2 regions of the Pseudoalteromonas galatheae genome follow, and region 2 is predicted to be linked to the other one. Evidence: riboswitches for the same ligand, from Rfam matches in the RefSeq annotation. Region 2 holds a riboswitch; the other holds the start of a gene.
What was found. Region 2 has a riboswitch for lysine ahead of dapA (4-hydroxy-tetrahydrodipicolinate synthase). Riboswitches for the same ligand answer to the same signal wherever they lie in the genome.
Positions count from the first base shown of each region.

Region 1: linked by a shared signal. The riboswitch ahead of lysC (lysine-sensitive aspartokinase 3) and the one ahead of dapA (4-hydroxy-tetrahydrodipicolinate synthase) in region 2 are both predicted to bind lysine.

Region 1 is NZ_PNCO02000001.1:2,074,761-2,078,963, forward strand. It holds gene CWC29_RS09120 (DUF924 family protein) at 1-435, opposite strand, end outside; gene lysC (lysine-sensitive aspartokinase 3) at 558-1,904, opposite strand; lysine riboswitch at 1,993-2,163, opposite strand; gene nhaD (sodium:proton antiporter NhaD) at 2,309-3,556, opposite strand; gene CWC29_RS09135 (hypothetical protein) at 3,713-4,203, shown strand, end outside.
Region 2 is NZ_PNCO02000001.1:4,026,979-4,031,181, forward strand. It holds gene CWC29_RS17960 (PLP-dependent decarboxylase) at 1-988, opposite strand, end outside; gene CWC29_RS17965 (2,3,4,5-tetrahydropyridine-2,6-dicarboxylate N-succinyltransferase) at 988-1,728, opposite strand; gene dapA (4-hydroxy-tetrahydrodipicolinate synthase) at 1,739-2,623, opposite strand; lysine riboswitch at 2,739-2,916, opposite strand; gene CWC29_RS17975 (response regulator) at 3,059-4,203, shown strand, end outside.

The sequences.
Region 1 (4,203 bases), 2.0 Mb from region 2:
ATCGATAATTTTTTTATGCGCGACTTCAAAATCATAATTAGGCAGGTCACGAAAATAATGATCTGCAGCGCGATGGATGATGCGACTTTCACTATGCATCATGGGTAGGTATAAAAACATCAATTCAGTGTCGTTTAGCTGGCGGTGATAGCCCTTTTCAATGGCATGCTGAGTGAGGCATAGCGCCAGAGGGTCACTGGCAAATGCCTCTGGAGTGTCTCTGAATATATTCCGTGAAAACTGATCTAAGATAATGATTTCGCACAGCGCGCCAAGTGGTGTCGCTCTCCAACTCGAAAGCTCACCTTGATGCGCCATTTGGTGCAAAATACCGAAGCGATTTTTTATTATGCGATCAAAGTCCGCAGACTTCTTCCACCAGTCAACTTCTGTGCATTCAACAAACCAAAACTCGTAGACGTCTTTATAATTCATGATGGCACTCCTAGGGATAAACAAACTTAAAGGTCAACAAACCCTAAACGTTATCAACAAAGTGCCACCCCAAACTCAATAATGCAACTTTTTTATTAGTGCAACACAAGCAACGGAGTTACTTACGCGACCTCTAGTAATTTTGCATGAATTGACTGTACAACCTGATCTGACTCATGTTGTTCAACCAAAAAGCACAAGTTGTGCTTGCTCGCACCATGGCATATTAGTCGAATATTAAACTCTGACAACACATCCATCAGGTTAAGTTGGCACTTCTTCAACTGAATTTCAGAGCCGATCATGGCCACCAAAGTAAGATTATTTTCGACAGTCACATGACAAAACTCGCCAAGTTCATCCAAACAAGCTTGTTCTAACTCTGGCCGTGAAGCATTCGGCGCATTATCTAGTGTGAGCGCGACACTAATTTCCGAAGTCGTTACTAAGTCAACCGATATATTGTAATTACTTAAAATGGTGAAGATACGAGCCAAAAAGCCGCTAGCAAGGAGCATTTCTGGACTCTTTAGCGTCAATAGTATTTGGTTTTTACGTTGTGTCACAGCGCGAATGCCTGCTTGCGCCGTTTTCTCTTTTTCAATCCAAGTGCCGCCCGCTTGCGGGTCACGACTTGAACCAACAAATACTGAAATACCTTTACGACTCGCTGGCAATATAGTTGCGGGATGTAACACCTTAGCACCAAATGTCGCCATTTCTGCCGCTTCATCAAAACTCAAACGAGGAATTGGTCTAGCCTTTGCGCACAAACGCGGATCAGTACTAAAAATACCAACAACATCGGTCCAAATGTGTACACTTGACGCATCAATTGCCTCAGCCAACAGTGCAGCGCTATAGTCAGAACCGCCACGACCAAGCGTAGTCGTCTGACCGTATTGGTCACTACCAATAAACCCTTGTGTCACTTGCACTGTATCGCCAAGTAGCGCGACCAAATTGGTTTGCGCAGCTTTACGCGTCGCTGCGACATTCGGATTCGCTTTACCAAATTGATTATCTGTTTTAAGTACCTTGCGCACATCAAAGCGCGATGCCTGAACCTGGTTATTACGTAGTATTTGGGTAAACAAATAAGAAGAAAAACGCTCGCCAAAACTCAACATTTCATCGCATTGCTGTCTGCTAAGTGCTGGTAAACTCGCAAGGCTTTCAAATTCACTGAAGGTTTGCTTGTAACCCTCAGCAAGATCAGCATCCAACGACACTTGATCAATAATTGCCTGCTGTATGTTATCTACCGCTGCCACAACTGCTTTACGCCCGGCTTCATCTTCTTTTTGTTGAGTGAGCGTGACAAGGTGATTGGTTACGCCAGCACATGCACTAACAACCACTACGCGAACATTTGGGTTGTCACGAACAATATGAGCACAACGAGACATAGCTTCAAAGTCAGCGACACTGGTACCGCCAAATTTGGCTACAACATACTGCGAATTCATTTTCTCTCCTCTCGACTGTTGCCACAGTCAAATTTTATAAGGAGAACTCGGCATGGGATTTCTAGAAAGACGAATGCTTGAAATGACCTTTGCCAGAAGCTCTCCACCAATACGGTGACAGTTCCGAGGATTCAGCCTCGTAAACCGAAGAATCGCTGCGACGAGCAACTTTTCTCCTCGGCGAATACTTCCCTCACTAGTGGTCATTGGTCTCGTCACCTCACACTAACTACCTAAGCATCGCGCCTCTTCTGTTTATTTTGCCTTTGTTAATCTGAATAAAAGCAAAATAAAAGCCCGCAATCAATGCGGGCGATGTAAGAAAATTATCTTTTAGCCGTCTAGGTGTCAAGTTATTTATGAAAAACTTATCCCAAAGCGGTAAAAAATTAAATCCATTAGTCTTAAATAAGCTGACCCGCGAAGTACGCGCCACTATATCCAATGGTATAAGCGATAAGCAGGTAGATACTCATTTTAAGATAGCTTGAGAAGGTTAAGGCTTTAACCTTACTCATTGCAATGATCCCCGCTGCAGAACCAATGATGAGCATAGAGCCACCAACGCCAGTCGCATAAGTAAAGGTTAGCCATTGCGCTGGAGTCATCGTAATGTCTGCTTTTAATAGCGCAGCCGTCAAAGGCACGTTATCTACCGCCGCACTCATTAAACCGACCAAGTAGTTTGCGTATTCCGGTGCAAGATGCAGGTATAAATCGGTAAACTTAGACAGTACACCGACCTCTTTCAACGCTCCAACTAATAACAGCACACCCACAAAGAACAATAACGTGTCGTATTCAATTTCACGGATATAGTCGATGATTTTTTTATTGACGTCCTTCTTACGCATCAAGAATTGCGCCATTAAGAACATCAAAGACAAGCCAAATAAGAAAGTCAGCATCGGCGGTACATGGTATTGCACGCTTAAGAATAACGTAGCAAAAATGGTTGATAAGAAGATGAGCGCAATGGTGATATCAGTCTTTTCAATTCTGCGTAATTCAGCCTTTTCAAAGGTAATTTTTTCATTCATACCAATAGAAAGCATGGCTGCTAACACAAATACACTCAACATCGACGGCATGATCAGCAATAAAAGGTCTGGGATCGTGACTTTATCGGCCAAAAATATCATCAAGGTGGTTACATCACCGGTGATCAATGATACGCCGCCCGAATTGACACTAAAGATAATTAACGTCGCATATTTTATTAACTTTTTCGGGTCAAGTTTCAAAGACATGACAACAGCTAATGAAATAAGCGTCGCAGTAATATTATCCGAGATGGATGAAAATATGAATGCAAAAGCACCAACCAAAAACATTAGCTTGCGTTCGCTAATATGGGTTGGCATGATCCGATGAACAATATTTTGGATGAATCCTTTTGAGTTCAAATAGGCAACAAATGTCATTGCAGCCATTAAAAACAACCATAAAGTTGCGATTTCCAAAATGTTGTGGTCTAGCTCAATTTGTACAATTTCTGGGCTTTGGCCATTAATCGGAGAGATAAAGGCGATAATCCAACATAAAGTGCCAAAAAAAAGCGTTGTTTTGGCCTTGTTTACGTGAATAATATCTTCTATAACGATGAGTATAAAAGCGATGGCGATCAGGGTTAGAATAATGGGCGTGACCATAATGCGCAAACAACCTGTAATTAAATGTAACAAGGGGTGGGTTCGTTTTCGCGGCGGATTCTAGCACCATCACAGTCCCCATGCTACGTACGATAAACATTTTGTGACAAATTGATGAAGTTGTGATGTAGCCTAGCTACTATACCTTGGAAAGTTATGATCCCAGCTAAAAAATTATTAAATACGATAAATGAGCACTGGAATGTGTTGGAGCTACTTTTTAAACGATTTAAGCTCGCTGATTTCAGTCTAAAAGATGTACAAAACATCCTAAAACAGAAAAACCCAAGCTGGTCGAGTGAACGAATTTATAAAGAAACCAATCGATTACTCCAGCAAGAAATTATTATTCCTTTAGCTAAGTCCTCACAGTTAGAGATCAACCGTGCAATCGCTGACTTTGCCAGCTTCCTCTTGCAAGAAGAAAGCCTTGGTTTAGCGGAAGAGATCACGGTGCTGGTAAAAGACTTAGAAAGATTAGGTAATCGCATCGCACAAGCCGGTGAAGAGGCTGACTACTCTGAGCTACGCCGTTTTAGCCGCATTATGGACGAACGCGTTCGTAAAATTGTTAAGCTGTTCGAGCATAACGAAAGCGCTATCATGAACCTCGTGGAGCAAGCCAAATCAGACACCTCAACGCTGTC
Region 2 (4,203 bases):
CATGAATATGAAAGTCTGTGACCTCAGCTTGAGACTGGCGTAACAATTCAGCTGGGAACGCTTGTCCGGTAACGGCTGGACGCAACAGATGGTTGACACCGCCTGCGACAATCAGTTGTTGTTCACCGTAGTTTTGCTTTTGTTCCACCACAGGGTTGAGATAAAAACCACATTCGCCAACCGCATAGCGGCCTAATTCCATCCATAATTCTTCCACTTGCGTGGCGGATTTTATCGATGCGAGCGTGTCTAATAATTTCTGCCAATCGAGAGAAGGACTTTGCCTATCATAGGGGATGCCAAGACCACCACCTAAGTCGAGTACCTTTAGAGTAATATCTAAATCAGCAGCGAGCTGAACTAAAGGTGCAACCATAGCCTGCCAAAGTTCAGCGAGTGTATCGCTACAGAGCATATTGCCCCACTGGAAAATATGCAGTCCGACAAAATCTAGGTGGGTGTAGTCACTTAAAGTTAGGGCTTGCCATTGCTCAGCACCGAGACCAAAAGGAGTCAGTGTATTGCCACCAAGTGGATTGTGCTCTGCTTTATCAAAGCGTAACTGCACCCGCAGTAAAACTTCAAATTGAAGCTCAAACTCTTCGGCTACTTGATTTAACCAGCGTACTTGATTGTGACTTTCAGCCACGAAAATACGTACGCCTTGTGTTGCAAAATGACGGATCTGCTTAAGTGATTTGGCAGGGCCGGTGTTGAGCACGCGCTCAGGTGCGATCCCTTGAGATAACACCTGATCAAGCTCGCCGCTAGATGCCACATCAAAGTTAAACCCAGCGTCATCTAGGGTTTGAATGATATGTGATAGCGGATTCGCTTTTACGGCATACCAAAGCCTAACGATTTGCTGATCAACTAAGGGCTTAACATGCGCACTTAGCTTATCTAAATCGTAGCAAAAGAGAGGCGTGTCCTGTTGCTGGATCAATGCCTCAGCTGCGGTTCGCTGTGACGTGCTCAACCAAGTCATTAGCGTAAAACCTCTTCCAGCGCCAGTGATGCATCACTTTGTTCATCACGGTATTTTACGATAAGTGCGCATGACATACTTAGTTCTTGCTTTCGTGCCCACTCACTTGAGGCTGGACGGGAGCCCGGGATCACTATCGCGTTTTCAGGGATGGCTTCACCTTTGTCAAGTAAGCGCTCGTTCACGCAGTCATAGACAGGAATACTTGCTGAAAGGCGCACACCCGGTGCTAATACGGCACCGCGTTTAACAACAACTCCTTCAACCAATACACAGCCGGCACCAATAAAGGCATCGTCTTCAACAACAACAGGGCTTGCTCCAACTGGTTCTAATACACCACCCACTTGCACCGCTGCGCTAAGGTGGACATTTTTACCAATTTGCGCGCAAGAACCAACCAACGCATGACTATCTACCATAGTACCTGAATCAATATAGGCACCAATGTTGACATAAGCCGGTGGCATAATGATTGTGCCCGCTGCGACGTAAGCGCCACGTCTTACACTGCTTCCGCCAGGAACCATACGAACGCCATCTTGGGCAGCAAATCCGCGTGGTGCTAAGTTATCCTTATCAACAAATCCACCTGGGAATTCCGTATTTACGCCATTTCTAAATGCCTCAAGGATCCCTTGTTTGACTTCTACGTTAGCATGCCAATGGCCTTGCTCATCCTGTGTTGCAGCACGTACTGTGCCATTTTCTAAATCGTTTAGTAGAGTTAACCAGCTCATATTTACTGCCTTAGTTCCAAGATAAAATCGTTTCGTTCGCGCGAGTGATCGCATCGGTATGGGTGAGTTCTAAATGTGTCAGTGGCGGGCGCAAGTTAGGACTTGTGAGCTTGCCCTGTAAATGCATTAACACTTTGACCGGAATAGGATTTGCCACTGCAAATAAGCTATTTGCAGCTTCTGACCAGATGGTAAATAAATTAGGAGAAGTGCCGCTTAACGAGCGCCTTACAAATTCCGCGGTTTGCTGCGGCCATGCGTTTGCTGCGACAGACACTAGACCCGTTGCACCAGCTTGTGCAAAGTAGGGCATTAAGCCATCTTCGCCGCTATAGATTGCGACATCAGGCGCTGCCTGACGAAATGCTTCAAAGGTGGCAATATCACCACTGGCTTCTTTTAGTGCCCACAGATTAGGGTGGCAAGCTAGCTCGCCGAGTAGTTCAGGAGCGATAGCAACGGCACTGCGACCAGGTACGTTGTAGAGCATGCAAGGATTGTGACTTTCATCAAGTAGTGTGCTAAACCAATGTGCCAGACCGACTTTGCCGGGCTTTGCGTAGATTGGTGAGCCAAGCAAAAGTGCATGAATGGGCTGCGTATTACAGAAGCGCACCCACTGTACCTGCTGCTCAAGATTACTGCCGCCAACGGCAATCATGAGTGGTACGCTTGGCGCGAGCTGGCAAACAAACTCAACGATTTGTTGCTGCTCTTGCTGGGTGAGCGCCAAGCCTTCGCCGGTACTGCCAAGTAAAAGAATGCCGTTACGAGCCCGCTCTTGATCGCGTACAAGCGCCGTTAACACGTGAAAATCAACCTGATTTTCAGCATCAAAAGGTGTTACTAAGGCCGTCCACAGTGGATAGTCAGATAAGTTGAATTGTGATTTCATCTCTACCGAACTTAAATCATGTTCGGAGTTAGGAGGGTGTCCAAACTTCGAACCGTTAAAATTCGAAGAGCAATGGACTTAAAAAGGATAAGGCAGCCAATGGCCTTATTTTTCTAAGACCAGAAGCTCTCCACCAAGTATGTTGGTGACAGTCGCTGGGATTCAGCCCAGTCGCCCGAAACGAGTATTAGCAAAAAGTACTCAATTTCTCGGCGTGTATTCCCCTCACTAAGCTGCAACGGAGTTTGCTCTCCTTCACTTAGTTACCTGAATAACGCACCTCTTCCAGCCCTCAGTTTGACGCCGTAGCATCAAACTATCTAAATAGGGTGAGCGCGCATTGAAACATTTTGGCCGTCTAGGTGTCAAGTATTGGGCTGTAAATAATGCGATTGTTAACTACACTTAAGATTGCGGCTGAGACAACGCTATGAGATGAAAAACAAAAATATGTCGTTAATAAATAAAGTTAAAAATCGTTATATCGGGGCATTATTAGCTATGGCTATTTTGTTATCGATGGCGATGGGGGTAATGCAGTATCTACTGTATCAACAGAGCCAAGACGCACGGGTAATTAATATTGCAGGTATGCAGCGGATGTTGTCTCAGCGTATCGCACTTTTTAGTGCACAAGAGGATAAAAGAGATAGTGAAGCACTGCGCCAAGCGATTGACAAATTTGAGAGTAATCATGACTTTTTAACCAAAATAGAGCGTGGTGAGGCGGTTTATTTAAATGAAGCCCTCGAAGTATTTTACTATCAAGGACCTGTGCAGTTAGATGTTCAGAGTAAAGCTTTTATTACCTTGGCAAGGTCACAATTACAGCAACCAGCTCCTCAATTAGTGGCGCAAATTTTTATCGCATCTCAGCACTTACTTCCAAATCTTGATAATGCCGTTACACTGTTCGAGCAGCACGCGCGAAGTAAAACAGAGATGGTGAGGAAAATAGAGCTGTTAATTTGGCTGCTTGGACTGTTGCTATTGCTTATCGAAGCCAAGTTTATATTTCGCCCAATGGCGCGAGAAATAGCTGAAGCACTTGACAAATTAGAGGCGGCAAGAAAGCTTGCCGACGATGCATTACACTCAAAATCACGATTTTTAGCGCGTGTCAGTCACGAGCTAAGAACGCCATTGCAGGCCATTCAGGGGTATCTGGATGAATACCTAAATAATAAAGATTCTCAGCAATTACAACATGTGAAAAATGCAGCAAATCAATTGGACGTATTACTTTATTCCGTTCAAGACTTTAATAACCTTTCCGAGCAAGAGGTTGTAATTGAGCGCCATCGGGTCGCGTTGCGCGCACTAATAAAGTCAGCCTGTATTGCCTTTCAATTAACCGCACACAAGAAATCTCTCGCTTTTAATCTGGCGTTAAGTAACGAGTTAGATGTGACTTGTTACTGTGACGGTAAGCGTGTTAGTTGGTTAATCAGTGAATTGGTCAATAATGCAACTAAGTTTACCGAATATGGCAGTATTCAGGTGTTTGCAGATCTCATTGTGGATGAAAATGTGTCATTTTTAGAGTTTGTAGTTGAAGATACTGGACCTGGGTTTGACTA